One region of the Micromonospora sp. NPDC005298 genome, then DNA from elsewhere that is predicted to be linked to it. Evidence: riboswitches for the same ligand, from Rfam matches in the RefSeq annotation. Region 1 holds a riboswitch; each other region holds the start of a gene.
The links. Region 1 has a riboswitch for cyclic di-AMP ahead of ABZS77_RS12875 (C39 family peptidase). Riboswitches for the same ligand answer to the same signal wherever they lie in the genome.
Positions count from the first base shown of each region.

Region 2: another riboswitch for cyclic di-AMP. It lies ahead of ABZS77_RS20220 (hypothetical protein); the one in region 1 lies ahead of ABZS77_RS12875 (C39 family peptidase).
Region 3: another riboswitch for cyclic di-AMP. It lies ahead of ABZS77_RS03680 (hypothetical protein); the one in region 1 lies ahead of ABZS77_RS12875 (C39 family peptidase).
Region 4: another riboswitch for cyclic di-AMP. It lies ahead of ABZS77_RS01355 (NlpC/P60 family protein); the one in region 1 lies ahead of ABZS77_RS12875 (C39 family peptidase).

Region 1 covers NZ_JBEXGP010000005.1:167,299-175,471, forward strand. The annotation lists gene pseI (pseudaminic acid synthase) at 1-176, opposite strand, end outside; gene ABZS77_RS12855 (glycosyltransferase) at 271-1,407, opposite strand; gene ABZS77_RS12860 (acyltransferase) at 1,653-2,873, shown strand; gene ABZS77_RS12865 (hypothetical protein) at 2,955-3,416, shown strand; gene ABZS77_RS12870 (hypothetical protein) at 3,549-4,319, shown strand; cyclic di-AMP (ydaO/yuaA leader) riboswitch at 4,621-4,762, shown strand; gene ABZS77_RS12875 (C39 family peptidase) at 4,990-5,838, shown strand; gene ABZS77_RS12880 (hypothetical protein) at 5,911-6,951, opposite strand; gene ABZS77_RS12885 (alpha/beta fold hydrolase) at 7,072-7,818, shown strand; gene ABZS77_RS12890 (CDP-glycerol glycerophosphotransferase family protein) at 7,823-8,173, opposite strand, start outside.
Region 2 covers NZ_JBEXGP010000015.1:26,332-34,504, reverse strand. The annotation lists gene ABZS77_RS20255 (hypothetical protein) at 1-221, opposite strand, end outside; gene ABZS77_RS20250 (hypothetical protein) at 355-498, opposite strand; gene ABZS77_RS20245 (STAS domain-containing protein) at 861-1,223, shown strand; gene ABZS77_RS20240 (5'/3'-nucleotidase SurE) at 1,232-2,059, opposite strand; gene ABZS77_RS20235 (PfkB family carbohydrate kinase) at 2,056-3,033, opposite strand; gene ABZS77_RS20230 (SRPBCC family protein) at 3,205-3,672, shown strand; gene ABZS77_RS20225 (hypothetical protein) at 3,857-4,456, opposite strand; gene ABZS77_RS20220 (hypothetical protein) at 4,576-5,589, opposite strand; cyclic di-AMP (ydaO/yuaA leader) riboswitch at 5,646-5,777, opposite strand; gene ABZS77_RS20215 (cation diffusion facilitator family transporter) at 5,920-6,837, opposite strand; gene ABZS77_RS20210 (AAA family ATPase) at 6,946-8,173, opposite strand, start outside.
Region 3 covers NZ_JBEXGP010000001.1:752,124-760,296, reverse strand. The annotation lists gene ABZS77_RS03710 (heavy metal translocating P-type ATPase) at 1-994, opposite strand, end outside; gene ABZS77_RS03705 (hypothetical protein) at 1,007-1,957, opposite strand; gene ABZS77_RS03700 (copper ion binding protein) at 1,954-2,181, opposite strand; gene ABZS77_RS03695 (metal-sensitive transcriptional regulator) at 2,278-2,574, shown strand; gene ABZS77_RS03690 (copper-translocating P-type ATPase) at 2,581-4,542, opposite strand; gene ABZS77_RS03685 (YibE/F family protein) at 4,933-6,303, shown strand; cyclic di-AMP (ydaO/yuaA leader) riboswitch at 6,470-6,601, shown strand; gene ABZS77_RS03680 (hypothetical protein) at 6,605-7,624, shown strand; gene ABZS77_RS03675 (carbonic anhydrase) at 7,681-8,173, opposite strand, start outside.
Region 4 covers NZ_JBEXGP010000001.1:275,427-282,236, forward strand. The annotation lists gene ABZS77_RS01345 (NlpC/P60 family protein) at 1-861, shown strand, start outside; gene ABZS77_RS01350 (peptidoglycan recognition family protein) at 930-2,909, opposite strand; cyclic di-AMP (ydaO/yuaA leader) riboswitch at 3,144-3,279, shown strand; gene ABZS77_RS01355 (NlpC/P60 family protein) at 3,356-4,333, shown strand; gene dcd (dCTP deaminase) at 4,397-4,975, opposite strand; gene ABZS77_RS01365 (pyridoxamine 5'-phosphate oxidase family protein) at 5,075-5,632, shown strand; gene ABZS77_RS01370 (zinc metalloprotease) at 5,703-6,686, opposite strand.

The DNA.
Region 1 (8,173 bases):
GTGTCCGGCCGGTACGTCTGGAGCTTGAGCGCGTGCGCCCCGCTCTCGGCCACCGCGTCGACGATGGTCAGCGCCCGATCCAGGTCGCCGTTGTGGTTGCCGGACATCTCGGCGACCACGAAGGGTCGCTCCCCGGCACCGACCGCGTGCGGTCCGATCGTGATTGTCGCCGTCATTCCGACCTCTGCTCAGGTACGTCCGCACCGGGTGCGGTGGTGCTGTCGTCGTCCCCCCGAGGGGTGGACGACCTGGAAACTCCGGCGCCCGCGCTCACGGCAGGCGGCCCCCGGCCAGCGCGTCGGTCCGGTCGGGCGCGACGGCGGGCCGGTCGTCGGACCGGTTCGGGTCCTCGTCGGTCGCCGGCGACCCGCCGCCGGTCGGGCCCGGACGCCGCAGCCGTCCCGCGACCCGGTGCGCCCGGCGCAGCGCCGAGTACGCCAGCCAGTCGCCGCGCCCGACCAGCCGGTGCTTGAGCCCGGTCACCCCGGGGGGCATCGGGTAGCCGCCGGTGGGCAGGTAGCGGCGGTAGTGCTCGGCGACGCGGTGGAAGAACGCCCGTCGCAGGTGCGGGTGCAGGCGGTCGTCGTTGCCGACCACCACCAGATAGTGGCTGATCATCAGCTGGAACAGTTCGGCCCGCACCTGCTCGTCCGGGTGGATGCGGGCGACCCAGTCCATCAGCCGCTCGTACTGGCCGAACGCGTCGAAGTGCCGGCCACTGCGGGTGGAGGTGATCGCGCCCTGGCGGCCCTGCCGGTACAGGTAGCAGACCCGGTCCAGCACGGAGATCTTCTCCGCGCCGATGATCAGCGGGTGGCTGAACGGGATGTCCTCGTACCAGCCGGGGAAGAACCGCAGCTCCAGGTCGTCGAGGAAGGCCCGGCGGACCACCTTGTTCCAGGCAGTGTGCTGGACGCGCAGCAGGTGCGGCTGGTCGGCGAGGCGGACCACGCCCGGCACCCCGCGCAGCAGGTGGCTGCTCGCGTCCACCTCGCGCCGGCCGTCCTCGTGCACCCGCAGGTGGTCGAGCATCAGCACGTCGGGCTGGTGCTGGCGCAGCCGGTCGAGCACCGCCGCGATGGTGCCCGGGGGCAGCCAGTCGTCGCTGTCGACGAACCAGACGTACCGGCCGGTGGCGACGTCGAGGCCGGCGTTGCGGGCCAGCCCCAGACCCACGTTCCTGCCCAGGTGCACGACCTGCACGCCGTCGTGTCCGGCGTACGCGCGCAGCATCGCGCCGCAGCCGTCCGGCGAGGCGTCGTCGACGGCGATCAGCTCGACCGCGTCCGACTCGCCCGCGGGGATGTCGGCCCGGATCGACTCGAGGCACTGGTACAGGTACGCCTCGACGCCGTACACGGGCACGACGATGCTCAGCAGCGGTGCGTGCGTCGGCTCATTGACCACGCCGCCACCTTCGACGACGTGGGTGGCCGGTCCCGGAACCTGACGTGGCCGACGAAGGTGGAGTCCCTGAACTCCCGCCGGGCGGAAGGTTAACGACGGTCGTCCGGTTCACCCGGGAGTGACCCGGTAGGGTGCCTCGGTGCGGCCCTGCCGGGTCGTCGCGGGCGTCGCCGTCGCGCCGTCCGACGCCGCGCCGACGAGGAGACGTACGTGCTGGTGACCCTGCGGATCGTCAGGAGACCGGCATGAGCACCGCCGACGTCCCGGTGGCCCGGCCGGCCCCGGTCACCCGGTTGCCCTCGTTGACCGGCCTGCGCTGGATCGCCGCGTTGCTGGTCTTCGGTTTCCACGCCGGCACCATGCGGATCATCGCCGAGCCGGACTACAAGGCCGTGGTCGACGTGCTGTTCACCCTGGGCCTGTCCGGGGTGCAGTTCTTCTTCGTGCTCAGCGGGTTCGTGCTGGTCTGGTCGGCCCGCCCGGGCGACTCCCGGCTGACGTTCTGGCGACGGCGGGTCGCCAAGATCTACCCGAACCACCTGGTGTTGTGGGCGGCGGCCCTGCTTGTCGCCTGGTGGTTCGCCGATCCCGTCCTGCCGGCCGTCGCGCTGGAGAACCTCCTGCTGTTGCAGGCCTGGGATCCCCGGCCGGGTTGGTTCTACAGCGTCAACACGGTGAGCTGGTCGCTGTCCTGTGAGTTCTTCTTCTACCTGTGCCTGCCGCTGGTGCTGCCCCTGCTGCGCCGGGCGCGGCCCGCGCTGCTGTGGACGCTGATCGTCGCGTTGCCCCTGCTGATCCTCGCGCTCTGGCCGGCCCAGCACCTGGTGCCGGAGGACAGCCGGTGGTGGTTCACCCAGGTCTTCCCGCTGACCCGGTCGCTGGAGTTCTGGTTGGGCGCGGTGGCCGCCGAGCTGATGCGCCGGGGACTGTGGCGCGGTCCGGGGCTGACCGTCGCCAGCGCGATCTTCGTGGCCACCTGGGTGGCCGCCGCACAGTGGATCCGCGCCGAACTGTGGACCACCCTGCTGGCCGTGGCGTACCTGCTGGTGATCACCGCCGCTGCCGACGCGGACGTGCGGGGCCGGCGTTCGCCGTGGCGGTCCCGGCCGTTGGTCTGGCTGGGTGAGGTGTCGTTCGCGTTCTACCTCGTGCACGTGCTGGTGATGACGAGCGTGCTGCGGTGGACGGGGGACTGGGGGACCGGGTTCAAGGGGTGGCGCGGCCCCGCGGTGGTGCTCGGCTTCCTGCTGGCCAATCTGGTCCTCGCCGGCCTGCTGCACCGCTTCGTCGAGACGCCGATGATGCGCCGGCTCGCCCCACGCCGTCGGGGCCACCCGCCGGTCGTCCCGCATCCCCGGACACCCGAGGTCACCAGCGCGGACGGGTCCGCCGACCAGGCCGGGAACACGCTGGCCGGCGGCCCCGGCCGGGCCGAGGGTCGATCGACGTACGCCGACTCGCGCTGAGCGTCCACGCTGGTCGGCGCGGCGCGAGCCGACACGCCCGGCGTCGGTGCGTCCGGCTGGCGACGGCGGTAGCGTGGGGTCGTGCTTCCGGTCGCGTTCACCTGTCCCCTGTGGTGGGTGGCGCGCTGGGCGACACGGGTGCTGACCAGCCTCGCCGTCGTCGCCGCCCTCGCGTTCGGCGCGGGCGCGTCGCCCGCCTCCGCCGCCGGCCACCCGACGTCGGCGGGCACGGCCTCGGCGTTCACGGTCGGGCCGGTCGCGGGTCCGCCGAGCACGACGTCGGCGTTCGCGGCCGGGCCGAGCACGACGTCCGGCCGGGCCGGCGCGGTGGTCGCCGTCGGGCACGGGTCGTCGGTCGTCGCCGACGACACCGCTGACCGGCGCACCTCGACGGGCCCGACCGACCCGCAGCCCGCACGGCTGGCTCTGCACCTCCTCCCCGGCGTCGCCGGTGACACTCCGGTGCGCGCGTCCGGGGCCGAGCGACAGCCCCACGCCGACGGCCCGGCCACCCGGGCGCCCCGGGCTCCGCCCGCACGCTGAGCCACCGGGACGAGCGTCCCGCCGCCGCGCCCTGTCGATCCACCGCCCGCACCCGCCGACCCGTGGCCCTGCCACGTTCCGTCCGGCCCGTGCGGCCCACCGTCGCATCGCTGTCGTTCCGAGGTGTCGAGCATGGAGACCGTCGTCTTCTACCAGTTCCTGACCGAGGTGCCCCAGGCCGCCGCCATCTGGTCGGTCCTGTTCCTGCTGGCGTTGAGCGTGCCCGCCGTCCTGGTCGCCCGCCCGCAGCGGGACGCGCCGCCGGGTGACCCGGGCCCGACGGCGCCCACCGCCCGGGAGGTGGCGGCGGCCGAGGCCGCCGACCTGCGGCGGTACGCCGAGGAGGTGGCCGTCGCCGCCGCCGGCGCCGCCCAGACCGCCCGACGGCGGCGCGCCGACTGGCTGGTCAGTCAGGAGGAGGCGGAACGTGCCTGGGCCGGGTACGACGAGGCGGAGACCGCCGCCCGTCGGTTCGTCGGCGCCGGCGCGCTGCCCACCCCGCGTACCCCGCACACCCCTGCCGAGTACGCGGCTCGGGAGCGGTACCTGCACCGCGCCGCGATGGCGGCGTACTGGCGCGGGGAGTTGACCATGGGGCAGCTCGGTGACGTGTTCGGGCACCGGCGCGGTTGGGACCCCCGCCGGCACCCGGTGGAGCAGGAGGTGCTGCTCGCCCGGGCGATCAGGGACGCGAGGCTGGCCGACCACCGGGCCGCCGCCGAGCGGGAGCGGTCGGCGTGGCGGGACGCGGAACTGGCCGCCGAGGCGGCGCGCGCCCTCGCCGAGGAGGCGTACGCGGCGGCGGCCCGGCTGCGACCGAATCCGGTACCCGCCCGTCGGGCGGCGGCCGGAGCGGTGCGTCCCGCGGCGGTGGCGCGCTGGCGTCCGGCCCGCGTCAGTTGAACCCGTCCACGGTTGAGCCCGATCTGTGACGTGAGCCCGGTCACGGGCACCCGAAATCGGGCGCGGGGCGCGACCGGGCCTGTTGTTCGCGCGAATACGGAGACGTTGTCGCCAGCCTGTCCGGTTGTCGACCACAGGCGTCGCCGTCACCGCTTGTCCCATCGAGTCACGTCATCGGCAATACGCGCAGAAATTGTCGTCCAGAATGATGTTTACGCAGGTGGGCGCGGCTTGGCAGGGGTACGCACCGGCCAGTAGTGTCGTCCCGTCCGGTGCGGTTACCGATCGCAAGAGGCGACGCCGCGCCGACCCGCTCAATCGTGATCAACGAACCGGGGACCCATCAGTAAGTCCGGGGTGAATCCGCGAGCCACGGCCCGCGGTAGGGCGATCTTCCCGCCCGAATCCGTCAGCTAACCCGGTAGGCGGTGTCGGAAGGAGTTCCATCCTCGTGCAGCACCTCTCCACCCCTCGGCTGTTCCCCCGCCTCCACGGCGCCGCGGTGCCCCCGCTCATCCGTCCGGTGAGCTGACCCCCCGGGTCATCGCCCTTCCCGCCCGGCCACGCCGGGCGTTCCCCTGAGCGGTTCACCATCCGCGGACCACGGTTCGCGCGCTGGCGCCTGCCCGGATACCGGCTCGGCCCCGGTGTGCCGCTCTCCCCCCGAACCGTGGAGGACCCCGTGAAGCACACCCTGAAGCGTCAGCTCCGCCGTCTCACCACCGAACGCCCGTACCGGATGGTCGCCGCCTCCGCCGCGGCCCTCGCGCTCGCGGCCACCACCGGCGTCCTGCTCGCCGACACCGACGACGCCCCGGCCGGCCAGCAGACCCCGACCACCGTCGCCGAGATGCGCGGCGACCTGGCCGCCTCCCGTGACCAGGCGCGCGTCGCGTCCCCCTCGGCGAGCGCCGCGCCGAGCAGCGCCGCCCCGGCCACCAGCGCCGCGTCGCCCGCCGCGAAGGCCAGCACCAACCCGGACCTCACCCGCAAGCCGACACCGCCGAAGCCACCCGCGACCAAGGTGCTCGACTACGACTACGAGGCCCAGAACACGTACTACAACTGCGGCCCGGCGGCCACCCGCAACGCCCTCAGCGCCAGCGGTATCGACCGCACCCAGAACCAGCTCGGCGTCAAGCTGGGCACCACCGAGATGGGCACCAACTCGGCCCAGGACACCACCCGCGTGCTCAACTCCGAGGTCAAGGGCTCCCCGTACCGGACCCGGATGTTCGCCGGCTCGCCCAGCCCGGCCCAGATGGACCAGCTCCAGGCCGACGTCGTCAAGGCCATCACCGACGGCCGAGGCGTGGTGGCGAACGTCGTCGGCGACGCCGTCGACACCAACGGGGGCTGGCACTCCTACGGCGGTGGACACTACGTCGCGGTGGTGGGTTACAAGGACAACGGCCGGACCGTGCGGATCGCCGACTCGGCGAACGCGGCCGACCCGTCGTACTGGATCACCACGATCGACCTGGCGAACTGGATCGCCACCCGGGGCTACTCCGCCTGACCCAGGTGTGAGCACCGCCGCGGGCGCCGACCCCCACGAGGGGTCGGCGCCCGCGGCGTCTTCGCGTGGTGCTCAGTAGTCGATGAACCCGTACAGCGCGCGGTGGTTCGACCTCGTGCCGGTGACGGTGTGGCCGATGGTGGACGGCCGTACCGTCCCCTTCACGAACAGATAATCGATCTTGCTGGAGCCGCTGGTGGGCGCCGTCCCGTAGCCGGTCATGCCGTAGCCGCTCAGCGTGCCGGCCGCGATACCCGTGCGGTTCGCGTCGATCCCCACGATCCGGATGGTGGAGGCGTTCAACAGGCTCGTCGCGTCCGCACCCAGGTGGATGCCGCTGTTGGCGATGCCCCGGTCGCCGTCGCCGGCGCACGCGTTCTGCCGGTTCTCCTGCGGCAAGTGCATGGTCGCCGCGAACACGCTGGTGCCGGTCGCCCTGATGGTGAACCGGGCCGCGATGGCGCTGGTCCGCTTCCACTTGTAGTAGTCGGTGCTGTCCGGGTCGCTGTTCGGCGGCTTGTACAGCGTGCACCCGGCACCGTTGGCGTACGCGGTGCCCGGCTTGAGCCAGCCCGCGCTCCAGTACTTGGAGATGTCGCCGGCCGCGAGGCTCAGCGTCCTGGTGTTCCAGATGATCGCGTTGGTCTGCTTCTTCTTCAGGTCGCCGAGCGACTGGGAGCTGCACTTGTGCGTGCTGCCCCACGGCTCCGGGTCGGTCCAGGCCACGATCGCCCCGTACGTGCCCGCCGGGTAGCCGAACTTGGCCGCCAGTTGGTCGGCGTACGCCTCGGCCTGGCCGGTGCCGCGCACCTGTTGCACGATCAGCAGGTCGGGCGCCACCACACCGCTGGTGCCGGTGCGTCCGGCGTCGTCGACGAGGATCGAGGTCAGGTGGTCCGGTCCGGAGATCCGGGTGCAGCTCCCGTCGGCGTTGTTCACCACCAGGTTCTCGATGTTGTTGTTGTAGACGCGCAGGACCCGGTCGGCCGCCGCGACACCCGCGTCCGGCCCCGGTGCGCTCGACGGTGTGCCGAGCGCGGGCACGGTCGGCGCCGCACCGAGCGCGACGACGGCCACCGCCGCCACCAGTGTTGATCGATGTCTTCTGAGCACGAGGACTCCCTCCCGTGGTGAAACTGCCCGTCCAGGCGCCGCACTCTACTGTGGATCGCCGCCGGTCGGGTCCCGTGTACGACGCTCGTACCGGGCGGCGAACCGTGGGAGACTGCGGCCGTGGCGGATGAGTCGGGTGGTCGAGCCGGTCGCGGCCCGGTCCTTCTGCTGCTGCACGGGATGGGGGCGACCGGCGACGTGTGGCTGCCCTGGGCGCCGCTGCTGGAGCGGCACTGGCCCGGACGGTGGCTGGCTCCGGACCTCGCCGGTCACGGCTGGTCGGCACCGCTGGCGTCGTACTCGTTCCCGGGCCTCGCCGACCGGGTCGCCCACGGCCTGGCAGCCGACGACCGGCTCGTCGTGCTCGGGCATTCGCTCGGCGGGGTGGTCGGTCTCGCGTTGGCCGCCCGCGACACCGGACTGCCGGTGGACGCGGTGGTCGGACTGGGCATCAAGGCGGTCTGGTCCCCTGCGGAACTGGACCGCGCCGCCGACCTCGCCGCCCGTCCGGTCGGTTGGTTCGCCAACCGCATCGAGGCGGCACGCCGCTACCTGCGCGTCTCCGGGCTGGCCGGTCTGCTGCCGCCGGACCACCCGGTCGTGGACGCCGGGCTGCGCCAGGTCGACGGCCGCTGGCGCCTCGCCATGGACCCGGGCGCGTTCGCCGTCGGCGAGCCCGACCTGGCCGCCCTGCTGGCGGCCACCGACGTGCCGGTGGTGCTGGCCCGCGGGGAGCACGACCCGATGGTCACCGACGCGCAGCTCAAGGAGTACGGCGTCCCGGTCGTCACGCTGCCCGGTCTCGGGCACAACGCGCACGTGCAGGACCCGGCGGCGGTGCTGGCCTTGCTCGACGGCTACCGCTGAGGCGCTAGACGGCCGCCGGGGTGGGCAGCGCCGGCTCCGGCGTCAACTCCCGCCGGGCGGCGGTCAGGAATGCCTCGGCGTACGTCTCGGCCGGGAAGTCGCCGAGGTAGTGGCGGCGGGCGGCCCAGCGCGCCTCGGCCGTCGGATCGGTGTCCAGCAGGGCGGTCAACACCTCGTCGACGTTCGACATGTCCCGCCGCAGCACGTAACCGGCCTCGACCAACGGGAAGCGCCGCGCGAAACGGTCGCCCTCGTCGCCCATGTCGGTCACCGCGTACGGCTTGCCCGAGTAGAGGTAGTCGGAGATCACCCCGGAGACGTCGGAGACCAGCGCGTCCGAGCGGTTGACGCACTC
Region 2 (8,173 bases), on a different contig from region 1:
GCGTCGAAGGCCAGCGAGGCACGGCGCCGCGCCTCCTCGGCCGCGGAGCCGACCAGGTCACCGGCCCCGTCGGCGAGGTCGCCGCTGCTGCGACGAGCCGAACGGGCGGTGTCACGGACGCTGTCCCCCGCGGAGCTGACGGCGGAGACCAGGTGCTCCCACGCCTGGTCCGCGATCCGCTCCGGCTTGCTGCGGCGGTCCAGCAGGTTGGTTCCGAACATCGTGGTTACCTCCTCGGGTGCCGAATCCGCCGGCCACTTCGGACCTCGGCGTCTGTTCAGCGCGTCACGGTTCGCCTTCCTGGCAGTGCCCCGTGCCGGTCGGGCGCAAACCCGGTCCGCTGCTCGCCGCCGTTCAGCGCACCATCACCACGGCCGCGCCACGGGCGAAGTCGTCGTCATCGTCGTCGTCATCGTCGCCACCGCCACCGAAACCGCAGGCCAGTACGAGGGCGAGCAGAACGCCGACGCCGGCCAGCCCGGCCAGTCTCTTGATCATTGAAGGTCCTCTCCGTCACGGTGGGTGTCCCCGGCCGATGCTAGGTGCGGTCGGCAACCCCGCGGTCGTCCGTACGGACACGTGGCCCCCGACACGCCGGCGGCACGCTGGGCGGACGCGGGCGGCGGCGGGTCGGCGGGCGGCGCGGACCGGGACCGCTACCCTGGTTCGGCGGCGCGTCGGCTCCGACCGGCCGCCGAATGATCGAATAACAGAAATTTCGGAACTGGGAGCCCTGATGTGCCCAGATCCGCGAATTGCTCATCCCGAGGGGTGGCGACCGAGGCCGTCGGAGGAATACTCTCGGTCGCGGCCCGCGTACTGATGAGGCGCCCGGGGGACGGGCGGGTGGAGGTGCTCGCGTGAGCCTGTCGATCGTGAAGTCGGTTCTGTCCGGTGGTGTGGTGGAGATCGCCCCGCGAGGTGAGATCGACGTCGACACCGCGTACGAGGTGCGCGAGGCGATCGCGGAGGTGCTGGCCAAGGGCCGCCCCCTCCGCATCGAACTGAACATGAGGCTGGTCACCTTCATCGACTCCGTCGGCATCAGCGCCATGGTCGCCGGCTTCCAGACCGCCGAGGTCAGTGGCGTCAGGCTCGTGGTCACCGAGCCGAGCCGTTTCGTGCACCGGCAGCTCTGGGTGACGGGTCTGCTCGGCCTGTTCGGCGCCCCGGAGCCCTACTTCGCCGGCGCCGCCACCCCCGAGGTGCTTCCCGGCGCCTGAGCGACCCGTCAGCGCTCCTCCTCCAGACCGGTCAGGTCCACGTCGGTCATCTCGCTCACCGCGCGGATGGCCGTCACCGACGCGTACCCCGCTGCCAGCAACGCCACGTCCGTGCCCGGCTGCGCGGCCTGACCCGGCTCCTCCAACGCGGTACGCACGAACCCGTGCCCGGACTCGGCGACCGTCATCTGCACCTGACCGAAGCTGGCCAACGTCCCGCGACGTACCCCGCGCAGGCGCTCGTGCGGCAGGTCCGGGGCGTTCACGTTGAGCACGCTCTCCATCGGCGCGGCGGTCAGCCGGGGGAGCAGGTCGAGGGCGACCCGCGCGGCGGTGCTCCAGTGCCGTTCGGCGTCACGTACCCGGGCGGCGGCGTCCACGGCGGCGCCACCGCTGGCGGCCGTGGCCTCGCCGGCGGTGAGGACGTCCAGGGATACGGCCATCGCCCGGCAGCCGTTCGTGGCGGCGGTGAACGCGGCGCCCACCGTGCCGGAGTGCAGCACGGCGCGACCGGCGTTGGCGCCCCGGTTGATGCCGGAGAGCACCACCGACGGCGGCGGACCGAACGCCCCGTGCAGCGCGATCAGCGTGATGAAACCGGGCGTGCCACCGACCCCGTACGCCGGCACGCCGTCCAGGTCGGGCAGCGGGTGCTCGTGCACGACCACCCGTCCGTCGCGCTCCGTCGCGCTCATCGCGGCGCTTGTGCCGCTGGCCTCCTCCAGCGGCGCGGCGATCACCACGTCCAGCCCTCGCTGGGTCGCCGCCCAGGCCAGCGCCTGGATGCCCGGCGCGGCGATCCCGTCGTCGTTGGTGACGAGGACCCGCAGCGTCATCGTTCGACCACCCGGTCGGCCAGCTCGTCAGGTGTTGTGCGCTCCTGCGGACGGCTGTCGGCCGGCACCAGCCGCACCCGCTCCACCAGGCCGGTGATCGAGTCCAGGCGGCCGGTGCCCAGGCCGTGCCGGGTCACGTTCAGCGCCCCGGCGGCGGCGCCGGTACGGATGGCGGTCCGGATGTCGCCACCGCGTGCCACCACGGCGGCCACCCCGGCCGTCATCGAGTCGCCCGCGCCGCGCGGGTCGGCGGCCTCCAGCCGGGGCATCTCCACGTCGAACAACTCGCCGTCGATGAGCGCCAGCGCCGGCTGGTCGGCCCGGCTCACCACCACCGTCTCGGCGCCGGAGGCGTGCAGGTCGTACATGGCCCGGGTCAGGTCCGGCATCTCGTCGCTGCGGGCACGGCCGTCACGGATCAGCTCCTCGTGGCTCACCTTGAGGAAGAAGACCCCACTGTCCAGCACCGCGCCGAGGTGTTCGCCGGAGAGGTCGACGACGACCTGACCACCGTTGGCCCCGAGATCGGCGGCGAAGCGCCGGTACAGGTCGGGCGGTACGAGCCACGGCGCGTTCGGTCCACTGAGGATGCTCACGGGAGCTCGCAGACCCTCACCCAGCGCCAGGTTGTACAGCTCGTCCAGCTCGTGCCGGCTCAACGGCTGCCCGGGCACGTCGGCGATCTCCTGCCGTGATCCGCCCCGGCGGTCGTGCACGTACCCGCCGCTGCCGGAGTCGCGGACCACCACCTTGAGGTCCACCCCCTCGCTGACCAGCAGCGGTTCCAGCACCTGGCCGATCTCGCCGCCGAGGGCCGCGCAGAGCACCACGTCGACCCCCAGCGACAGCACCATGCGGGCCTGCCACACCCCCTGCCCACCGGGGTGCAGGTGCAGTTCGGTGTGGTCGTTCGGCTGGTCGACGGTCACGGTCAGTTGAGGAGTGGGCGCGAAGACCATCACGTGTCCACTCATCGCTCGTCACCGCTCACGAGTCCGCCCCTCCGTCACCGTCGGTGATTCCCTATCAATCGACCCTAATGGGGCAAGTCGCTGATCACCGGGCATCGGTCGGTGTCGGGACGGGCGTTGCCAGCCCGATCGGTGTACGGGACGATCGGGCGACCAGCGACGGCGGGAGACGGTGTGCTCAGGCGCGATACCTTCGGTTACACCGTCCAAGCCCGGTGCTCACCCGCCGACGCCGCCGCGCTGCTCAGCGACCTGACCCGGCAGGGCGAGCTGCATCCGCTGATCGTCGACGTCCGCCGCCTGCCGCCCCGACCCGGCGCCCTGGCCAGCTACGCCATCAGCGACCGGCTGGTGGCCGGCCCGCTACGCTTCCGGACCACGTATCAGGCGGACGTGCTCACCAGCGACACCGACGAGATCATCATGGTGGCGCGCCAGTGGCCGGCCACCACCGTGCACAACCACACCCGGCTGCGCGCCGAACCGGACAACCTCCTCCGGGTCGACGTCGAAATCACCCTCAGCGCACCCGCCCCGCTGTTCCGGTACGCCTTCCGCCAGGCCCGCGCCGCCCACCTCGCCCTCGCCAGCCGCCTCGGCGCGGCCCTGGAACGCGCCAGCAACCCCCCAACCCCCGCCTGACCCCCGCCCGCTGCCCGCGGCCGCTGTCCGCGCCTGCCTTCCGCGCCCGCGCCCGCCGCTACGCGCCCGCGAACACCCGGGCCCGGCGCCCCTCGCGCCCGCCGCTCCGCGCCCCGCGAACACCCGCAGCCCGCAAGATCGCACTCGATCCACGAAGTAGTGGCATCCCGCAACGCCGAGGCCACTACATCCCGGATGTAGCGCGATCATGGTCGGCGGGCGCGGTGGGACCGGCGGTTACGGCGGGTCCGAAGGATCCTGCAGAGGTGGCGGGTCGTGCGCGGCCGGCGCGATCACGGCCGGCCCGGCCGGCGCGACCAGCGCCGGTGGGGCGGCGGCCCCACGGCTTGTAGGTGGAGAGCACCGTCGCGATGATCATCAGGCTGGTCGAGACGGCGGGGGCGATCACCAGGTCGGCGCGGTCCCGGGCGGGGAGGGCGGCACCAAGCATGCCAGCGTGGCGCAGGTTCGGGGTGAGCAGGAACAGGACCAGCCCGACCATCACCGTGGTGATCAGTAGCTTGGCCAGCACCCAGCGGTAGCGCAACAGTCCCCACGGCGTGAGGAGTGCGCTGGCCACGCCGATCAGCCAGACCAGCACGCTCAGCGGCGCGAACAGCACGGTTCCGAGCAGCGCGGTGACCGGGTAGACGACGGCCGGGTCGGCGCCGCGTTGTACCGCCACGCCGAGGGTGAGCAGCACCAGGTCGGTGCCGAGCCAGCCGAGGGAGGTGACCAGGTGCAGGGTGAGCAGCGCCTTGCGGGCCGTGGGCGGAAGTCGCATGGGAACGATGCTGCCGCCGGGCGTCCGCCGGGTCGTCCGACCGTCGGCGGCATTCGGGGTACGCCCGCTGACGTAGCCGTGGCCGGCACCCCGGTTCGGGACGCCGGCCACGGGTGGGGTCAGTACACCGACAGGTGTACGTGGTTGGTGTGGTCGCTGGACGGGTCGCCGCCCGCCCCGCTGTACGACTTCCATCCGCTGCTGGGCAGCCAGATCTGCCGGTACCAGATCACGTACAGGACGGCGAGCCGGTCGGCGTTGCGGATGAAGTAGGCGGCCAGGTTGTTGCCGTACGTCTTGTCGCCGCCGGTGGCGTCGCCGCCGAAGCCGTTCTTCTGCGCGGCGAAGTCGCACGCGCGACCCTTCGGGTGTTCACCTGAGCCGCCGGAGCGGTGGCAGGAGACGTACCGGGTGAAGCCGGCGGCCTTGGCCTGGTTGAGCGCGTGCAGGGTGCGGGGGGTGATGCACCCGCTGGCCGGGGTTGGGTCGTTGACGCTGCACGACTCCGAGGGCCAGGAGCCGTCGGAGTTGCGCGGGGCGGCCGTGGCGTTCGCGCTTGAGGTGCCCCGGTTGGAGCCGCTGTCGGAGGTGGTCTGCGGCTTGGGTGTGGTGGCCACGGTCAGGGCCCGTTCGGCCTGTTCCTTGCGTTTGGCCATCACCGCGACCTGCTTGCGCTGCTCGCGGATCTCGCCGTCCAGGGCGACGCGGGTGCGGGTGGCCTCGTCCTTGGTGGCGATCAGGTCGCGTAGCACCCGGTCCTCGTTCGCGGCGACCGCGTCGAGGGCGGCGGCCCGGTCCATGAAGCCTTCGGGGGTGTTGCTGTTGAGCAGCGCGGACATCGCGCCGAGGCGGCCGGTGCGGTAGGCGACGCCGGCGATCTCGCCGACCTTGCCGCTGCGGGCGTCCAGTTCGGCTTCGGTGGTCTTGAGCTGGGTGGTGAGTTGTTGCTGCCGCTGCACGGAGGTGTCCAGGGCGCGCTTGGCGTCCAGGTATCCCTTGCTGGCGGCTTCCAGTTGGGCGCGGAGCGCGGGGGTGCCGCCCTCTTCGTCGCTGTCGGGTGCCGCGGCGGCCCGTTGGGTGTTCGGGGGAGCGGCCGTCGCGCCGGCCGGGAGTGCGACGCCGAGGGCGAGCATCGCGACGATCAGGGCCGCCAGGCGGGCGGCGGGTGGTCGTGCTGGTGCCACTACGCATGTCCTTCCGTCAGCCGCCGACCGGGTTAGCTGACGGGTTCGGGACGGAAGATCCCTACCGCTGACGCGGATGCACCCCAGGAACGTGGTTCCCCGGTTCGCCCGCTCGGGCGATTAGGCGGCGGCCGCCACCGGCGCCGGGAGGGCGCCGCCTGGTGGAGGCCGGGACCGAGCCTACCGGGGCCGGTGGGGCGCCTGCAGCCGTTGTGACGGACGGTGCGTGCGTCATCACCAAAAACTCGGACAAAGGCGAGCGTACCTCTCGAAACACCGTCACCATTCGACCGAACCGCAGGCGCCGGGCGCGGCGGCCGGCTCGATCTGGAGCGTCGCGTGTTCGATCCGGAAGTCGTCGTGCAGGGCGGTACGCGCGGCGCTGAGGACCGTGCCGACCTCCGCGCCGGGCTCCATGGTCAGGTGTGCGGAGGCCACCTCCATGCCCGAGGTGAGCGTCCAGACGTGCAGGTCGTGGACCTCGACCACGCCGGGTACGGCGGCGAGCCGGTCGTGTACGGCGGTGACCTGGAGGTGTTCCGGGGCGGCCTGCACGAGGATGCGGACGGCGGCCCGGCCGAGGCGCCAGGTGCGGGGCAGGATGAACACGCCGATGGCGACCGCGACCAGCGGGTCGGCCCACCACCAGTCGGTGACCGTGATGAGCAGCGCCGCGCCGATCACGCCGAGCGAGCCGAGGAGGTCGCCGAGCACCTCCAGGTACGCGCCCTGGAGATTGATGCTCTCCCGGGCGCCGGCGCGCAGCAGCGCGAAGGCGACCACGTTCGCGAGCAGGCCGAGCACGGCGACCGCGAGCATCGGGCCGGCCAGCACCTCGTGCGGGTCACCGAATCGGCGGATCGCCTCGACCACCACGTAGACCGCCACGCCGGAGAGCAGGACGGCGTTGGCGAGGGCGGCGAGAACCTCGAGGCGGTACAGCCCGAAGGTGCGCTGCGGATCGCCGGTGGCCCGGCGGGTGGCGGTGATCGCGGCGAGTGCCATGCCGATGCCGAGCACGTCGGTGAACATGTGTCCGGCGTCGGAGAGCAGGGCCAGCGAGCCGGTGCGCAGGGCCGCCACCGCCTCGACCACCATCAGGGCGGCGAGCAGCCCGAACGCTGCCCAGAGCCGGCCCCGGTGCTGGTGTGCGGCATTGGCGACCGACGCGTGGTGGTGGTCATGACCTGCGCCCACGAAACCCACCCTCCGTCGCCAGCCGGGACCCGGTCAAATGTATGCGCACATTGCTATGTGTGCAAGTGTACGGCGACGGCCGCCCCGGCGGTGCTCATCGGGGCCGGATCAGCCGGTCGGGTCGACGGTGGTGAGCCGCTGGGTGGCCCGGGAGAGCGCGACGTAGAGCGTCCGTACCCCGGCACCCGGATCCGCCCGGATCTCGCTCGGCGCGACCAGCACCACCCCGTCGTACTCCATGCCCTTGGCCTCCAGGCTGGTCACCACCTGCAGGCGCGGTGCGCCGAGCGTGCCCAGCCAGCCGGCGACCTCGTCGCGGCGGGGGACCGGCGTGATCACGCCGACCGTGCCGTCCACCTCCGCCAGCAGGCCGGTGGCCGCCTCCACGACTGCCGTCTCCAGCCCAGCGGCGGGCACCACCAACTCGACCGGGTCGACCCCGGTGGAGCGTACGGCCGTCGGCAGCGGCAGGTCCGGGTAGAGCCGGCGGATCTCCGCCGCCGCCACCGCGAAGATCTCCGACGAGTTGCGGTAGTTGGTGGTGAGCGTGAAATCGTGCCGCTTGCGCCGGCCCAGCGCCTGGTCCCGCGCGCGCGTCAGCTCATCCGGGTCACCCGTCCACGCCGTCTGCGCCGGATCGCCCACCACCGTCCAGGAGGCCAACCGGCCCCGCCGGCCGATCATGCGCCACTGCATCGGCGACACGTCCTGCGCCTCGTCGACCACCACGTGCGCGTACTCCCGGTAGTCCGCCGGCCGTTCCCGGGCCGCCGCCCGCGCGGCGCGCTGCCGGTCGGCGAAGGTGCTCAACTCGCGAACCCCGCCCGCGAGCTGGAACGGGTCGCGCCGCGCCCGCGCCGGCTGCACCGGTTTGCCCAGCAACGCGTCCAACTCGTCGAGCAGCGCCACGTCGGCGATGGTCAGACCGGCCGAGTCCAGGTCCCGGTACGCGGCGCCCAGCAGACGGATCTCCGCGCCGGAGAGGATCCCGCCCGCGTAGCGGCGCAGCCGGTCCGGCCGGGCCAGCCAGCCGAGCACGTGCCGTGGGTGCAGTCGCGGCCACCACGCCTTGAGGAACTCCCGGAACTCCGGACGCTCGGCGATCTCGTCCTCGAAGGCCCGCTGCTCCGGCAACCGACCCATGTTCAGCCGGCGGGCCTGCGCCCAGAGCGCGGCGAACACCCCGTCGAAGCCCGCCCGCCGGGTCTCGTTGCGCCGGGCGCCACGGTTCAGCGCGCGGTCCCGGATCGCGTCCAGCTCGGCCCGGTCCAGCCGCAGCAGCGCACCCCGGTACAGCAGCCGCAGCTCGCCCGGGCCGCCCGGCACCGCGTCGCGG
Region 3 (8,173 bases), on a different contig from region 1:
CGAGCTGGGTGTCGCCGCCGACCCGGGTGGCGGTGACCACCAGTCGTCCGCCCGCGTTGATCGTGGCGCCGACCACGGCGTCGCCCGGGCCGACCTCGACCGGCACCGACTCGCCGGTCAGCATGCTGGCGTCGACCGCCGAGGTGCCGTCGTCGACCACCCCGTCGGTGGCGATCTTCTCCCCGGGCCGGACCACGAACCGGTCGCCCACGACGAGCCGGTCCACCGGTATCCGGGTCTCCACGCCGTCGCGCAGCACCGCCACGTCCCTGGCGCCGAGTTCGAGAAGGGCGCGCAGGGCGGCGCCGGCGGTCCGCTTGGAACGCGCCTCGAAGTAGCGGCCGGCCAGGATGAACACCGTCACCCCGGCGGCGGCCTCCAGGTAGATGTTGCCGGCGCCGTCGGTGCGGGTGATGTCGAAGCGGAACGGGTGCGTCATGCCGGGCATCCCCGCGTCGCCGAGGAACAGCGCCCACAGCGACCAGCCGAACGCGGCAAGGGTGCCGAGCGACACCAGCGTGTCCATGGTCGCCGCGCCGTGCCGCAGGTTGGTCCAGGCGGCGCGGTGGAACGGCAGGCCTCCCCAGACCACCACAGGGGCGGCCAGGGTCAACGACAGCCACTGCCAGTAGTCGAACTGCCAGGCGGGGACCATGGCCAGCAGGACCACGGGCACGCTGAGCGCCACCGACACCCAGAGCCGGGTACGCGGCCCCTTCAGCGGGTCCACCGGCTCCTCGCCGCTGTCGGGCGGTGCCGGCAGCGCCGCCGTGTAGCCGGTCTTCTGCACGGTGTCGATGAGGTCGTCGGGGGTGACGCCGTCGACGTAGCGGACGGTGGCCTTCTCGGTGGCGTAGTTGACGGTGGCGCTCACCCCGTCCATCCGGTTCAGCTTCTTCTCGATCCGGGCGGCGCAGGCGGCGCAGGTCATCCCCCCGATCGCCAACTCGATCCGGTTCGGTGCCTCGGGCAGCGGTCTGCTGGTGGTGGTCATCGTCTGGTCCCGTCAGTTGTGCCCGTGCCCGGGGGTGCCGTGCGTGGCTTCCCCGGTCGGCGCGGGTCCGCTCGGGTTGGGGTCGCCCCCGGCCGTGGCGGCGCCGGCGACGACTGTGAACTCGGCGGTGTGCACCGCCCCGCCGTGCCGGAAGTCGAGGTAGAGCCGGTAGGCGCCGGCCGACGGCACCTCGGCGAGGAAGGTGACGGTCGGGCCGGGGCGGGTGCGGCCGTCGCCGGGCGTCCCGTCCGGGTGCACGTGCAGGTACGCGAGGTCGCCCCGGCGCAGCGCCACCAGGTGCCCGTACGCGCCGAGGTACGGCTCCAGGTCGGTGACCGGCCGCCCGTCCCGGCTGACCGTCAGGGTGAGCGGCGAGGTGCGGCCGGGCTGCGGCTCACCGGCCAGGGTGACCGTGTAGCCGTCGACGCTGGTGCTGGTCGTCGGGGCGGGCAGCGGTCGTTCGGTCAGCTCGCCGGGGACTGTGACGTCCACGCCGAGGGTCAACGGCTCGCCCCCGGTCGGGGTGAAGTCGGCGAAGGCCCGCCACTGCCCGGGTCCGGCCAGCGGGGTGGCGACCCGCCAGGTGCCGTCCGGGGTGAGGTCGGGGTGGACGTGCCGGAAGCCGGAGAGGTCCCGCCGGGCCACGATGAGGTGCATCCGCTTGTCGTGGGCGACGTCGTAGCTGGTGACCGGTCGGCCGTCCGGGCCGTCGATCGTGAAGGCAAACTCGCCGGCCGGGGCGGCCACCGGGTCGAGGGTGTAGCCACGGTCGGAGACGAGCAGGCCGCCCGGGAGCCGGTCGACCACCTCGTCGTGCTCCCCGGCCGGGTGAGCGGCGGGGCCGTCGTGCCGGGTCTCGGCGGCGGGGGCGCCGGGGTCGACCACCTGGCCGACCCCGTACGCCGCGCCGAAGACCGCCACGAGACCGAGGGCGAACCCGCCCAGTCGGGTCACCGTGTTCACGCAGGGCCTGCCGACGAGCCGTCGACGAGGTCGTAGCCGGCCTCGTCGACGGCGGCCCGGACGGTCGCCACGTCCAGCGGCTGGTCGCTGCTCACGGTGACCTGACCGCTGGCGAGGTCGACCTGGACGTCGCGCACACCGTCGAGGGCGCCGACCTCGGCGCTGACCGCGCTGACGCAGTGCCCACAGGTCATGCCCTGCACCTGGTACGTGGTGTTGACCATCAGACCGTCTCCTCCGCCTCACCTACCGGTACCCGGTGGGGGTATCCGTCACGTGGACCGTACCATACCCCCCAGGGGTAGGCTATCCTGGTCGGCATGACCGCACCCACCCCGATCCGCGGGTACACCGCCAGCAAGGACCAACTGCTCGCGCGGCTCCGCCGCGTCGAGGGGCAGGTCCGGGGCATCGAGAAGATGGTCGACGACGACCGCTACTGCATCGACGTGCTCACCCAGATCTCCGCCATCCAGGCCGCCCTCGACAAGGTGGCGCTGGGGCTGCTCGACGGCCACGCCCGGCACTGCATGCACGAGGGCGCGGCCGAGGGTCGGGCCGACGAGATGGCCACCGAGATGATGGCGGCAGTCGGCCGGCTGATGAAGCGCGGCTGACCCCGCTCAGTCCGACTCCGGGTCGAGGCGTACCCGGCGCAGCAACTGGGCGTTGAGCGCCACCACGACTGTGGACGCCGACATCAGCACAGCGGCAAGCGCCGGGCTCAGCGCCACCCCGGCCCAGGCCAGCACGCCGGCCGCCAGCGGCAGCGCCACCACGTTGTAGCCGGCCGCCCAGGCCAGGTTCTGCCGCATCTTGCGGTACGACGCCCGGGACAACCGCACCACCGCGCCCACCCCACGCGGGTCGGACGAGGCGAGCACCACCCCGGCCGACTCGATCGCCACATCGGTGCCCGCGCCGATCGCGATGCCCACGTCGGCGCGGGCCAGCGCCGGCGCGTCGTTCACCCCGTCACCGACCATCGCCACGGTCAACCCCCGCCGCTGGAGCTCGGCCACCCGGCCGTCCTTCTCCGCCGGCAGCACCTCGGCGAACACCTCGTCGACGCCCGGACGGAACCCGAGTTCGGCGGCGACGGCCTCGGCCACCGGCCGCGCGTCCCCGGTGATCATGGCGATGGTCCGGACACCTTCGGTCCGCAGCTCGTCGACGGCCCGCCGGGCCTCCGGACGCACCTCGTCGGTCAACGCGAACGCGCCGAGCACGGTGTCCGGCAGCCGCACCAGATGCAGCACCGCGGCACCCCGCGCCGACCAGCGCCCGGTCGCCGCCGCCAGGCCGGCCGGGAGCGACACCCCCACCTCCCGCAGCAGCGCCGGCCCGCCCACCGCGTACTCCGTACCGTCGATCGTCGCCTGCACACCGCGGCCCGGCAACGACCGGAATCCGGCGGCCGGCGCCGGGCCGGCCCGCCCGGCCGCCGCCACGATCGCCCGGGCCAACGGATGCTCGCCGTCCGACTCGACACCCGCCGCGATCCGTAGCACCTCGTCCCGCCCGATGCCCGGCACCGTCACCAGGTTGGTGACGGCGTGCTCGCCCCGGGTCAGCGTGCCGGTCTTGTCGAAGAGCACCGCGCCGACGGTCCGCATCCGTTCCAGCGCCAACCGGTCCTTGACCAGGATCCCGGACCGCGCGGCCACCGCCGTGGAGAGCGCGACGACGAGCGGGATGGCCAGACCGAGGGCGTGCGGGCAGGCGATCACCAGGACGGTGACCGCGCGGACCACCGCCTCGTCGGGGTGACCCAGCGCCGTCCAGACCAGCACGGTCAGCACGGCGGTGCCGGTGGCCAGGTAGAACAACGCGGCGGCGAACCGGTCGGCGAGCAGTTGGGCCCGACCGCCCGAGCGCTGCGCCTCGGCGACCATGCGCTGGATGCCGGCGAGCGCGGTCCGCTCACCGAGCGCCTCCACGCGGACCCGGATCGCCGAGTCGGTGGCGACGGTGCCCGCCACCACCCGGTCGCCGGCCGCCCGGGCGACCGGCCGCGACTCACCGGTGATCATGGACTCGTCCAGCTCGGCGCCGCCCTCGACGATGCCCCCGTCCGCCGGCACCCGCCCACCCGGACGGACCAGCACCACGTCGCCGACCCGCAGCGCACCGACGGCAACCGGCTCGACCCGGCCGTCGGCGGCCACCCGCTCGGCCTCGTCGGGCAGCAGCGCGGCAAGCGCCGCGAGCGCTCCCCGGGCCTGCCCGATGGCCTTCATCTCCTGCCAGTGCCCGAGCAGCATGATGGTGACCAGCGCCGCCAACTCCCACCAGAAGTCCAGGTCGAACGCGCCGACGCTGGTGGCCAGCGACGCGGTGTACGCGACCGTGATCGCCATCGCGACCAGCAGCATCATCCCCGGCGCCCGGTCCCGTACCTCCCGGACCGCGCCGGCCAGGAACGGCCAGCCGCCCCACCAGAACACCACCGAGCCGAGCACCGGACCCACCCAGGAACGCCCCGGCACGTCCCAGCGCAGACCGAGCCGGTCCGCCACCAGGTGACTGGTCAGCACCACCGGCACGGTGAGCACCAGGCAGACCCAGAACCGGCTGCGGAACATCGCCGGATCGTGGCCCGCGTGCCTGTCGTGCCCGCCGCGGTGCGCGCCGTGCGGATCAGACGGTGACTCAGCGTGCATGACTCCACGATCCCGGGCCGCGCGCCGCGACGCGGGCGGTTCGCGGACCCCGACACCCCGGCACGACCTGCGACCCACGGCCGGGGTCGTTAGCATTCCGACGATGGCCCTCCGGATCCCGCTGCGCAGTCCGGCACCGGTGCCGCCCCGACGCGGCGCCGCCTCCCGCCGGCCCGGCCGGTCGTTCACCGTACGTGATCAGGCAATCGGCATCCCGCGATCCGCCGCGCCCGTCACCGCGTTTCCGCGGTTGCGGTGAACCGACCGGCCCGCCGGCACGTATCCCGCACCGGATTCGTTGGGAGTCTCGCATTGGGTTCCGACCACAGCCGTTCCGTTCCGTCCGCCCCACCGCGGGTACGGCGGATCCTCGTCGCGACCGTGGTACCCCTGTTCGTCGCCACCGTGCTCGCGGCGGTGGTGCTCTGGCCCCGGGACGCCTCACCGCCGACGGGTGGTGGCGCGGACGTCCCCCGCCACCACGGCACGGTGACCCGCGTGGTGACCGAACCGTGCCCGCCCGCGCCGCAGACCCCGGAGGGCACGCCGGACGCCGGTGACGGGCCGTGCGGCACGGTGGACGTCCGGGTGCAGGACGGGCCGCGCGCCGGGCAGCAGGTCCAGACACCCGTGCCGGACGGCCCCGGTGCGCCCCGGGTGGACGTCGGCGACGAGGTGATCCTGGTCGAGCTGACCGACCCGGCCGACCCCGGCGCCAGCACCTGGAACATCGCCGAACACCAGCGCGGAACCCCACTGGTGTGGCTGGCGGTGGTCTTCGCCGCCGCGATCGTCGCGTTCGGCCGGTGGCGTGGCCTGGCCGCGCTCGCCGGACTGGCCGCGAGCTTCGCCATCCTGCTCACCTTCGTGCTGCCGGGCATCGCCGCCGGCCGGTCACCGCTCGTCGTCGCCGTGGTCGGCGCAGCTCTGATCATGTTCGTGGTGCTGTACCTGACACACGGGGTCACCGCGCAGACCTCGGTCGCGGTGCTCGGCACCCTGGGCAGCCTGGTGCTCACCGGCGTACTGGCCACCATCGCCACCGCCGCCACCCACCTCACCGGCTTCGGCAGCGAGGACGCCACCACCCTGTCGATGTTCCAGGCCGACGTGGACCTGCACGGCCTGCTGCTCGCCGGGATCATCATCGGCTCGCTCGGGGTGCTCGACGACGTGACCGTCACCCAGGCGGCCACCGTCACGGAACTCGCGAACGCCAACCCGGGGCTGACCCGGTTGCAGCTCTACCGGGCGGCGACCCGGGTCGGTCGGGCGCACATCGCCTCCACGGTCAACACCATCGTGCTGGCGTACGCGGGCGCCTCACTGCCGCTGCTGCTCCTGCTCACCGCCGACACGCGCCCCCTCGGGCAGATCCTCACCAGCGAGTTCCTGGCACAGGAGATCGTCCGCAGCGCCGTGGCCACTCTCGGCCTCATCGCCGCCGTACCGCTGACCACCGGGCTGGCCGCGGTGGTGACGGCCGCCGGCCGGTCGACCGCCACGCCGGCCGACGACGTCCCCGCCCCCCGACCACGGCCGGACCGCGCGGAGGCCCTGGCCGCACTCAGCTCCCCGCGTACGGACCCGTCGGACGGACCGGACCCGACGCGGACGACACCCCCGCCCGCCGCCACCACCCGGTGGCCAGAGTCGAACAGGAGCACGGATACGGCATGGTGACACTCCTCAGCGTGACCAGATCGGGCATCCGGCCTGAGAACCGCATCACTGGTCACTCAACGCCATGGCGAAATGACGCTTTTAGTCGGCATCGGGACGTAGCTCAGCGGGTCGACTCTCGGGTAACCTCGCTGCCGGTCACCGCTGAAGGCGCGAATCGGCGCCTGCGGTGCCACCGCCCAATCGCCAGCCGGCGAGCCGGGAACCCAGGTACGTGGGGTGAATCCGCGTCAGCGGTAGGGGCCACTTCCGCCCCGAACCCGTCAGCTAACCCGGTCGGCGGTCGACGGAAGGGAAAATCGTGACGGCACCCCTACGCCGCTGGTTGACGCCCGTGGTGGCCGTGATCGCCGCACTGACCGTGCTCGCCGGCCCCCTCCCGGCGCACGCAGCCCCGACGACGCCGACGCCGTCCGGGCACGAGGAGGACGGCGAGCCGACGCTGCTCAACGACGTCATCGAGAAGACCAACCGGGACTACGTCGCGGCCAAGTCCCAGCTGGACAAGTCCAGGAAGCGGCAGGCGGAGCTGGCGGCCGAGGTGGACCGCGCGAAGGCCGAGCTGGACGCCCTCGCACCGCAGGTCGGTCAGATCGCCGCCCAGTCGTACCGGACCGGTCGGATCGGCGCCATCGCGATGCTGCTGGAGAGCGACGCCCCCGACTCGTTCGTCCGGCGGGCCGCCGCGCTCGACGAGATGAACATGGTCAACGAGAAGAAGCTCTCCGAGGTCAACGCGGTCAAGGCCCGCGCCGAACAGGCGAAGCTGCTTCTCGACGCGGAGGTACGGGAGCAGCAGAAGCAGACCGCCCTGATGGCGAAGGAGAAGCGCGACGCGGACAAGGCGCTCGCCCTCGTCGGTGGGAAGGGCTTCACCGGCGGTCTGGTGGACGCCACGTCGCCGGTCGCCCGGATCGGTCCGGGGCGCTCCGCCGACGGCGACTGGAAGCCGCAGTCGTGCAGCGAGGACGACCCGACCACGTCCGGCTGCGTCACGCCGCGCACGCTGCACGCGTACAAGGAGGTCAAGCGGGCCGGCTTCAACCGGTTCGTGGGCTGCTACCGCTCCGGCGGACCGTGGGAGCACCCGAAGGGCCGCGCCTGCGACTGGTCGTTGCAGAAGAGCGGCTTCAGCCCGTGGCACAACGACGACACCCGGACGTACGGCAACAACGTCGCCGCGTTCCTCATCCGCAACGCCGACCGCCTCGGCATCTACTACGTGATCTGGAACCGGCAGATCTGGTTCCCGGCGACCGGCTGGAAGTCGTACAGCGGGCCGTCGAACCACACCGACCACGTCCACATGTCGCTGCTCTGACCCGCTCACCCAGCTGATCGAGGGCCGTCCCGCGTCGCGGGGCGGCCCTCGACGCGTCAGGCGGCGGCGGGCGCCGACGGCCCGTCGGGTACGTCGAGCGCCGCGACGTGGGCCGGAACGGCGGCGACCGGGCGCACCGCGCCGGCGGCGAGCCGGTACGACATGCCCACCACCGCGCACCGCCCCCGTGTCACGGCGTCGGCCAGCACGGACGACTGCTCCAGCAGCGTCTCGACGGTCTGCGCGATGTGGATGTCGACGATGTCGTCGATGTCCTCGACTCCCTCGGCGGCGGCGCGACGGAGGCTCGGCAGCACGGCGTCGACAACGGCGCCCAGGTGCCCCTGGGGTGCCACGCCGGTGGCGGAGACCTCCCTGGCCGCCTGGACGGCGCCGCACGAGTCGTGGCCCAGCACGACCACCAGCGGGGTGCCGAGGACGGTCACCGCGTACTCCACGCTGCCCAGCACCTCGGGGCCCGTGGTGTGCCCGGCGGTGCGGACCACGAACAGGTCACCGAGCCCCCGATCGAAGATGATCTCGGCGGCG
Region 4 (6,810 bases), on a different contig from region 1:
ACGGTCGACGAGATCGAGGCCCAGATCGACAAGAAGTGGGAGCAGTTGGAGCCCACGATCGAGCAGTACAACAAGGTGCGCTCGCAGCTGAAGGTCAACCGGCAGAAGTCGGCGGACCTCCAGAAGAAGATCGAGCCGTTGGCGCTGCAGAGCGAGCTGGCCCTCAACCGGGTCGGTGACCTCGCCTCCCGCTACTACATCTCCGGCCCGTCGCACGACATCGGCGCCCTGCTGGTCAGCGCCAAGCCGGACACGCTCACCGAGCAGCTCACCGTTCTCGACCGGCTCGCCGCGCAGGAGCGCAAGCAGGTCGAGGGCGTGCTGGCCGTGCGGGCCAAGTACGACGGCGAGAAGCAGAAGCTCGACACGCTGATCACCACGCAGACCCGGCAGCAGAACGAGCTGGCCGCGAAGAAGAAGCAGATCGACACCGACATCAAGCAGCTCGAGGCGTCCCTGCCGAAGACCACGATCAAGACCGAGGGCTGCCCGACCATCAACGGTGTGGCCAGCTCCGCCGCGCAGAAGGCGATCAAGACCGCCTGCCAGCAGGTCGGCGACCCGTACGTCTGGGGTGCCACCGGTCCGAACTCGTTCGACTGCTCGGGGCTGACCCAGTACGCGTACAAGTCGGCCGGGATCTACCTGACCCACCACACCGGTGACCAGTGGAACGAGGGCAAGGCGATCTCGCGGAGCAACGCCCGCGCCGGTGACCTGGTCTTCTTCTTCAGCGACCTGCACCACGTCGGCCTGTACCTCGGCAACGACCTGATGGTGCACGCGCCACGCGCCGGCAAGCCGGTGCAGGTGACCAGCATCAACAACATGCCGGTCGCGGGGTTCCGCAGACCCGGCTGATCCACCAGGCACGACGACGGCCCCCGGTCACTGACCGGGGGCCGTCGCGGTTTCTCAGGGGTTGCCGGTCAGCGGGGTGCGCCCACCGGGGACGGCAGCAACTGCACGTCGTCCAGGTTGACGTACATGATGCGGTGGCCGAACTGGATCTGCGCGTACCGGTTCTTGCCGCGGATCACCGTCCAGTCGCCGGGTGAGGAGCCGTCGAACGTACTGGCCCGGTAGTACTCGCCGGCCAGCACCGCGCCGACGGAGTACCGCTGCCCGGCGGCCAGGGTGTACTGCAACGGCGAGATGGTCTGGTAGGGCACACCCTCGGGGTAGGCGGCCTCCTCCGGGTACGCCCGCCCGTACACCGGGATGGTGGCTCGGCCCGGCTTCGGGACGGCAACCACGCCGACGGTCCAGCTCGCGGTCGGCGCGGACGCCGGGTTGTGGAACCAGGCCTTCTGCCCGAGGTACCAGATGGCCGTCCAGTCGCCCTGCCGGCCGGCGAGGGCGTACGTCTGCCCGGCGGAGGCGCGGGCGCCGTGGTCGGACACCTCCATGGTGTTCGGGGTGCCGTCGGGGCGCAGCGCGATGTCGTTCACCAGCGGTGCGTCGGCGGACGGCGCGCTGCGCAGCACCACCGACGAGGAGCCGCGCGGTGTGCACGGCACGCCGGGGGTGACGCATCCGATGAACGCCGGCTGGTTGGTGGCGTAGTCCGGGTCGATCCGGACGAGGCCGGTGGCCGGGGTGCCGGTGTCCAGCCGCGGGGCGTGCAGCAGGTCGAAGTAGTGCGTCCAGTCCCAGTACGGTCCCGGGTCCCAGTGCATGCCGCGTACGGTCGACGCGACGGTGCCGGGCACGTTGTCGTGGCCGATGATGTGCTGGCGGTCCAGCGGGATGCCCAGTCGCAGCGCGAGGTGCCGGACCAGCTTCGACGAGGTCCGGTACATCGCCTCGGTGTACCAGGTGCCCTGCGCGGCGAAGCCCTCGTGCTCGAGGCCGATCGACTTGGCGTTGACGTACCAGTTGCCGGCGTGCCAGCCGACGTCCTTGGTCTTGACGTGCTGGGCGATGTGCCCGTCCACCGAGCGCAGCGAGTAGTGCCAGCTCACGTAGGTCGGGTCCTGGACGAGTTTCAGCGTGGTCGCCCAGCTCGCCTCGGTGTCGTGGATGACGATGTACTCGATCTTCTGCCGGGCGGGCCGGTCGGACAGGTCGTGGTTGCCGTAGTCGCCGTCGCCGAACGCCTGGTACGGCGCGGGAATCCACTCGCACGAGATGGTGCGGGGGCACTCCAGCCCGTCCGGGCGGGCGAGGCGGCGCAGGCCCAGCCGGTCCAGCCAGGAGCGCTCCGGTCGTACCGCGCTGGCCGGCAGCGTGACCCGCTGGCCGTCGTCGGTCACTCGGGACTCGCCGGCGCTGATCGTGGTGAAGACCTCGTCGGCGAAGGCCGCCGCGGCGTCGGCGCTGTCCGCGCCGGCGTAGCGGGCCACCGCGCCGTACCAGGTGGCCGGGTCGGTGCCGGCTCCGACCGGAGCGCCCAACTCCCGCTGGTACGACGCGAGCAGCGCCGCCCCGCCCCGGATGTTGGCGTTCGTGTCGGTGCGCAGCGACTCGGGTGCCACGCCGGTCAGCGCGGCTGCGGCGTCCACGGTCTGCAAGGCGGCCGGGGGCGGCGCGGGATCCTCGGCGGGTGCGGTCGCGGGTGCCAGCGCGGGTCGGGAGTCGTCGCCGCGCGGGTCCTCGGTGCCGGTGTCGTGGTGGCCGCGTGCGGGCAGGGCGGCCACGTGTCGGGCGTCGGTCAGGTGCATCGGGCCGTAGCCGCCGCTGGTGCTCGGTGTGCCGGCGTTGCTGTCCCAGCGGGACTCCAGGTAGGAGACACCGAGCAGCACGGTGGTCGGCACGCCGTACTCCGTGGCCGCCGCGGCGTACTGCTGCTGGCGGTCGGGGGCGGGTGCGGCGGCGGCGCCGGCGGGTGACGGTACCGCGGTCGAGGCGGCGACCACGGCGGCGGCGAGCAGGGCGCGCCGGCCGACGGACAGGGTTGGACGGTGCATCGAACCCCCTAGATTTCACGGTTGAAGGTGAGGTCACCTTCGCGCCGCGCGGGAGTCCGCGTCAATACCTTTCCATCTGTCGAAGCGTTCGGAAAGAAATCTTCGCGTACAGCCTGTGACTCTCTCCAATCGGTACGGAGTGTCACGGCCGCACGGGTTGCGGATCGGTAACGGGCGTCTCTACTCTGGTCATTTGTCGGCCCGACAGCAGGTCCGCCCAGCCCGGGCGGTAACGGACCGACACCGCCGAGTCGCTTCCGAGCGAACCGGGGACCCACGTCCCCCGGGGTGAATCCGCAGCCACTGCGGTAGGGCGCCAACTTCCCGCCCGAACCCGTCAGCTAACCCGGTAGGCGGTCAGGAAGAAGGAGAACGGAACCCCGGTGGCACTCCATGCCCCGCGGCCGTCGTCCGAGCGGTCGGCGCCAGCCGGTCCGACGTCGATCGTGCCGCGTCCACGCTGGTCCCGCTTCACCACCGCTCTCGCCGCACTGGCCGGCGTCGCCGTCGTCCTGACCGGCAGCGCCACCGCGGCCCACGCCGACCCGTCCGTCGCCGAGATCGAACGCCAGATCGACGCCGACTGGAACAAACTCGAACCGATCATCGAACGGCACAACGCCACCCGGATCGACCTCGCCGCCAAGCGCAAGCAGGCCGACGCGTTGGCCGCCCAGATCGCCCCGCTGGAGCGTCAGGTCGACGCCGCGATGAACAAGGTCAGCGCCCTGGCCGTGCGCGCGTACAAGGGCGAGAACGTCTCCACCGTCAACGCCGTGCTCGGCAGCCGGTCGCCGAGCGAGGTGGTCGGGCAGCTCGAAATGCTGGACCGCTTCGCGCACAACCAGCAGCAGGACGTCCGCGAGGTGGCCGACCTGCGCGACGAGCTGGCCGCGAAGAAGGCCCCGCTGGACGAGATGGTGTCGCAGCTGACCCGTACCGAGGCCCAGCTGGCGGCGAAGAAGAAGCAGATCAACGAGGAGATCGACCGCCTCCAGAAGCTGCGCCTCAAGGTGTACGGCAACGGGGGCGGCGGGTCGCTGCGTCCCGCGCCCTGCCCGGCGAGCTACCCCGGCGGTGGCGCCGGCACGGCCGTGAAGTTCGCCTGCGCGCAGATCGGCAAGCCCTACGTGTGGGGTGCCGAGGGTCCGAACTCGTACGACTGCTCCGGGCTGATGCTTGCCGCGTGGGCCAAGGCGGGCGTGAGCCTGCCGCACAACGCCGCCGCGCAGAGCCGCGTCACGAAGGACGTCAGCCGCTCCGAACTGCGAGCCGGTGACCTGGTCTTCTATTACAGCGACATCCACCACGTCGGCATGTACGTCGGCAACGGCTGGGTGGTGCACGCCTCCCAGGCCGGTCAGCCGGTCAAGATGAAGAAGGTCGACGACGGCCCGATCCACAGCTACGGCCGCCCCGGCTGATCAGGGGTGAACGCACAGGGCCCGTCGCGATCCGTTTCGCGGCGGGCCCTCGTCGTGCGGAATTCAGCGTGTCGGCCAGGTGCGCCAGTGCTGCCAGGCCCGGCTGGGCGTCGGCCCCCGCTGACCCTGGTAGCGCGAGCCGTACACCGCCGAGCCGTACGGGTGCTCGGCCGGCGAGGAGAGCCGGAAGATGCACAGCTGACCGATCTTCATGCCGGGCCAGAGTGTGATCGGCAGGTTCGCCACGTTCGACAGCTCCAGCGTCACGTGCCCGGAGAAGCCCGGGTCGATGAAGCCGGCGGTTGAGTGGGTGAGCAGGCCGAGGCGGCCCAGGCTCGACTTGCCCTCCAGCCGGCCGGCGAGCTGGTCGCCCAGCGAGATCACCTCGAGCGTCGAGGCGAGCACGAACTCCCCCGGGTGCAGCACGAACGGCTCGCCGTCGGGCACCTCGACGACCGAGGTCAGGTCGTCCTGCTGCATCGCCGGGTCGATGTGGGTGTAGAGGTGGTTGTTGAAGACCCGGAACAGCCGGTCGAGTCGCACGTCGATGCTTGACGGTTGGACCAGCATGGGCTCGAAGGGCTCCAGGCCCAGCGTGCCGGCCTTGATCTCGGAGACCAGGTCGCGGTCGGAGAGCAGCATCGGACCACCATAGCCGCGCCGCGCACGACGCCCGGATTCGGTGCTGGTGACCAGCGCGTCGAGGTCGCTGGTCGTACATTTGTTCGATAGAATGCCCACATGGCTTCCTGGTCCGAATTCGCCGCCGACGAGCCCCGACTCGCCGACGGGATCCGCGTTCTCCTCCAGCAGTACGGGCCGGGCTTCGGCTACCTGGCCACGGTCCGCGCCGACGGCGGGCCCCGGGTCCATCCGGTCTCCCCGGTCATCACCGACGAGGGCTTGTTCTGCTTCGTCATCGACTCCCCGAAGCGCCGTGACCTCGAACGGGACGGCCGTTACGCGCTGCACTCGTTCCCGCCGGAGGAGAGCGACGACGAGGCGTACGTGGCGGGTCACGCCCGGCCGGTGACCGACCCGGCCCAGTTGGCCCGGTTGGCGCAGGGCGCCCGGGCCGAGCCGCACGTCGACTGGCGGCTGTTCGAGTTCACCGTCGACGTGGCGATGCTGACCCGCCGCGAGCAGCCCGTCGCGGGCATTCCGGGCTTCACGCCGGGCCGGCCGGCCGTGCAGGTCTGGCTGGACCCGCACGCTCCGCCGGTGGCTTCCGCGCCTGTCGCCGTACCGCCGGCGCGGCCGACCCGTCGAAGCCGTGACGTCCAGTGCACGGCAGCCTGACCACGGGCCGGAAAAGACGCCGGTGCCGGCTCCGTCGTGACGGAGCCGGCACCGGGTGTACGCGCGAGAGTTACGCCGCGCGGTAGGCGTTCCAGGCGGTGATCATGCGGCTCGCCTGTCCCGGGGTGAACTGGTACATGCACGAGTCGTAGGTGTAGTCCATGAAGTTGGTGATCGGGTCCAGCCCGGTCGCCGAGCAGGTGTTGCGCCCGGTCGGGCACTCGTACGCGGGCGACGCCTCGGCCGGGGTGTCGCTGACGCTGTCACCCGAGCCGCCGCAACCGCCCTGGAAGGTGTGGTAGAGGTTCAGCCAGTGGCCGATCTCGTGGGTGCCGGTGTCGCCCTGGTTGTAGTTGGTGGCGGTGCCGCCCGGCAGCGACTCGTTCAGCGCGACCACGCCGTCCATGCTGCTCAGGTTGCGCTGCGGGAAGGTCGCCCAGCCCAGCAGGTTGTTGCTCAGCTCGCCGAGGTAGATGTTGAGGGTGTTCTTGCCGCCCACCCGCAGCGAGGACTTCATCGACCGCTCCGCCGACGAGCCCTGCACGATCGGGTACCACGACGGGTTCGTCACCCGGTTGATCTTGTCGAGCCGGAAGGCGAACGCGGTGACCGCACCGCCGGTCGAACCGGCGTAGGCCTGGTTGAGCACGGTGATCTGCGAGGTGATCATCGAGTCGGGGATGTTGCCGCCGGCCCGCGTGCTGTTCTCCTGGATCACGTGCACCACCACCGGGATGGTGACCGTGGCCAGCGCCGTCGCGCCCGCGCCGGTGCGGAAGTTGGCGCGCTCGCGCAGCGCCGCCGCAAGGTCCGCGTCCCGCTCGCGGACCTGCTTCGCGGTCAGCTCGTTCGGGTCGTGCTTGGCCGCCGCACCGGGCTTCATCCGGGCGTTGGAGTGGCTGTCGGCCGGCTCGGCGCAGGCGCCACCGGGCGCCGCGGAGAAGGCCGAAGCAGCCGGAACGACGCCCACCGCAGCGGTGCTGAGCAGCAGCGCGAGGGTCGTCGACGCGACACCGGCGACACGCCGGGTCAGCAGGTTGGGACGGGGTCCCATGGGCCCACCTCTTTCTGGCGGCGCGGCAGGGGGTGTGTCACGCCAGGGCTGGCAACGTGTGGCAGACGTTACAACCCATCGACGCATTTGAGAACGACCATATGTTGCCGTCCGGAAACTTCTT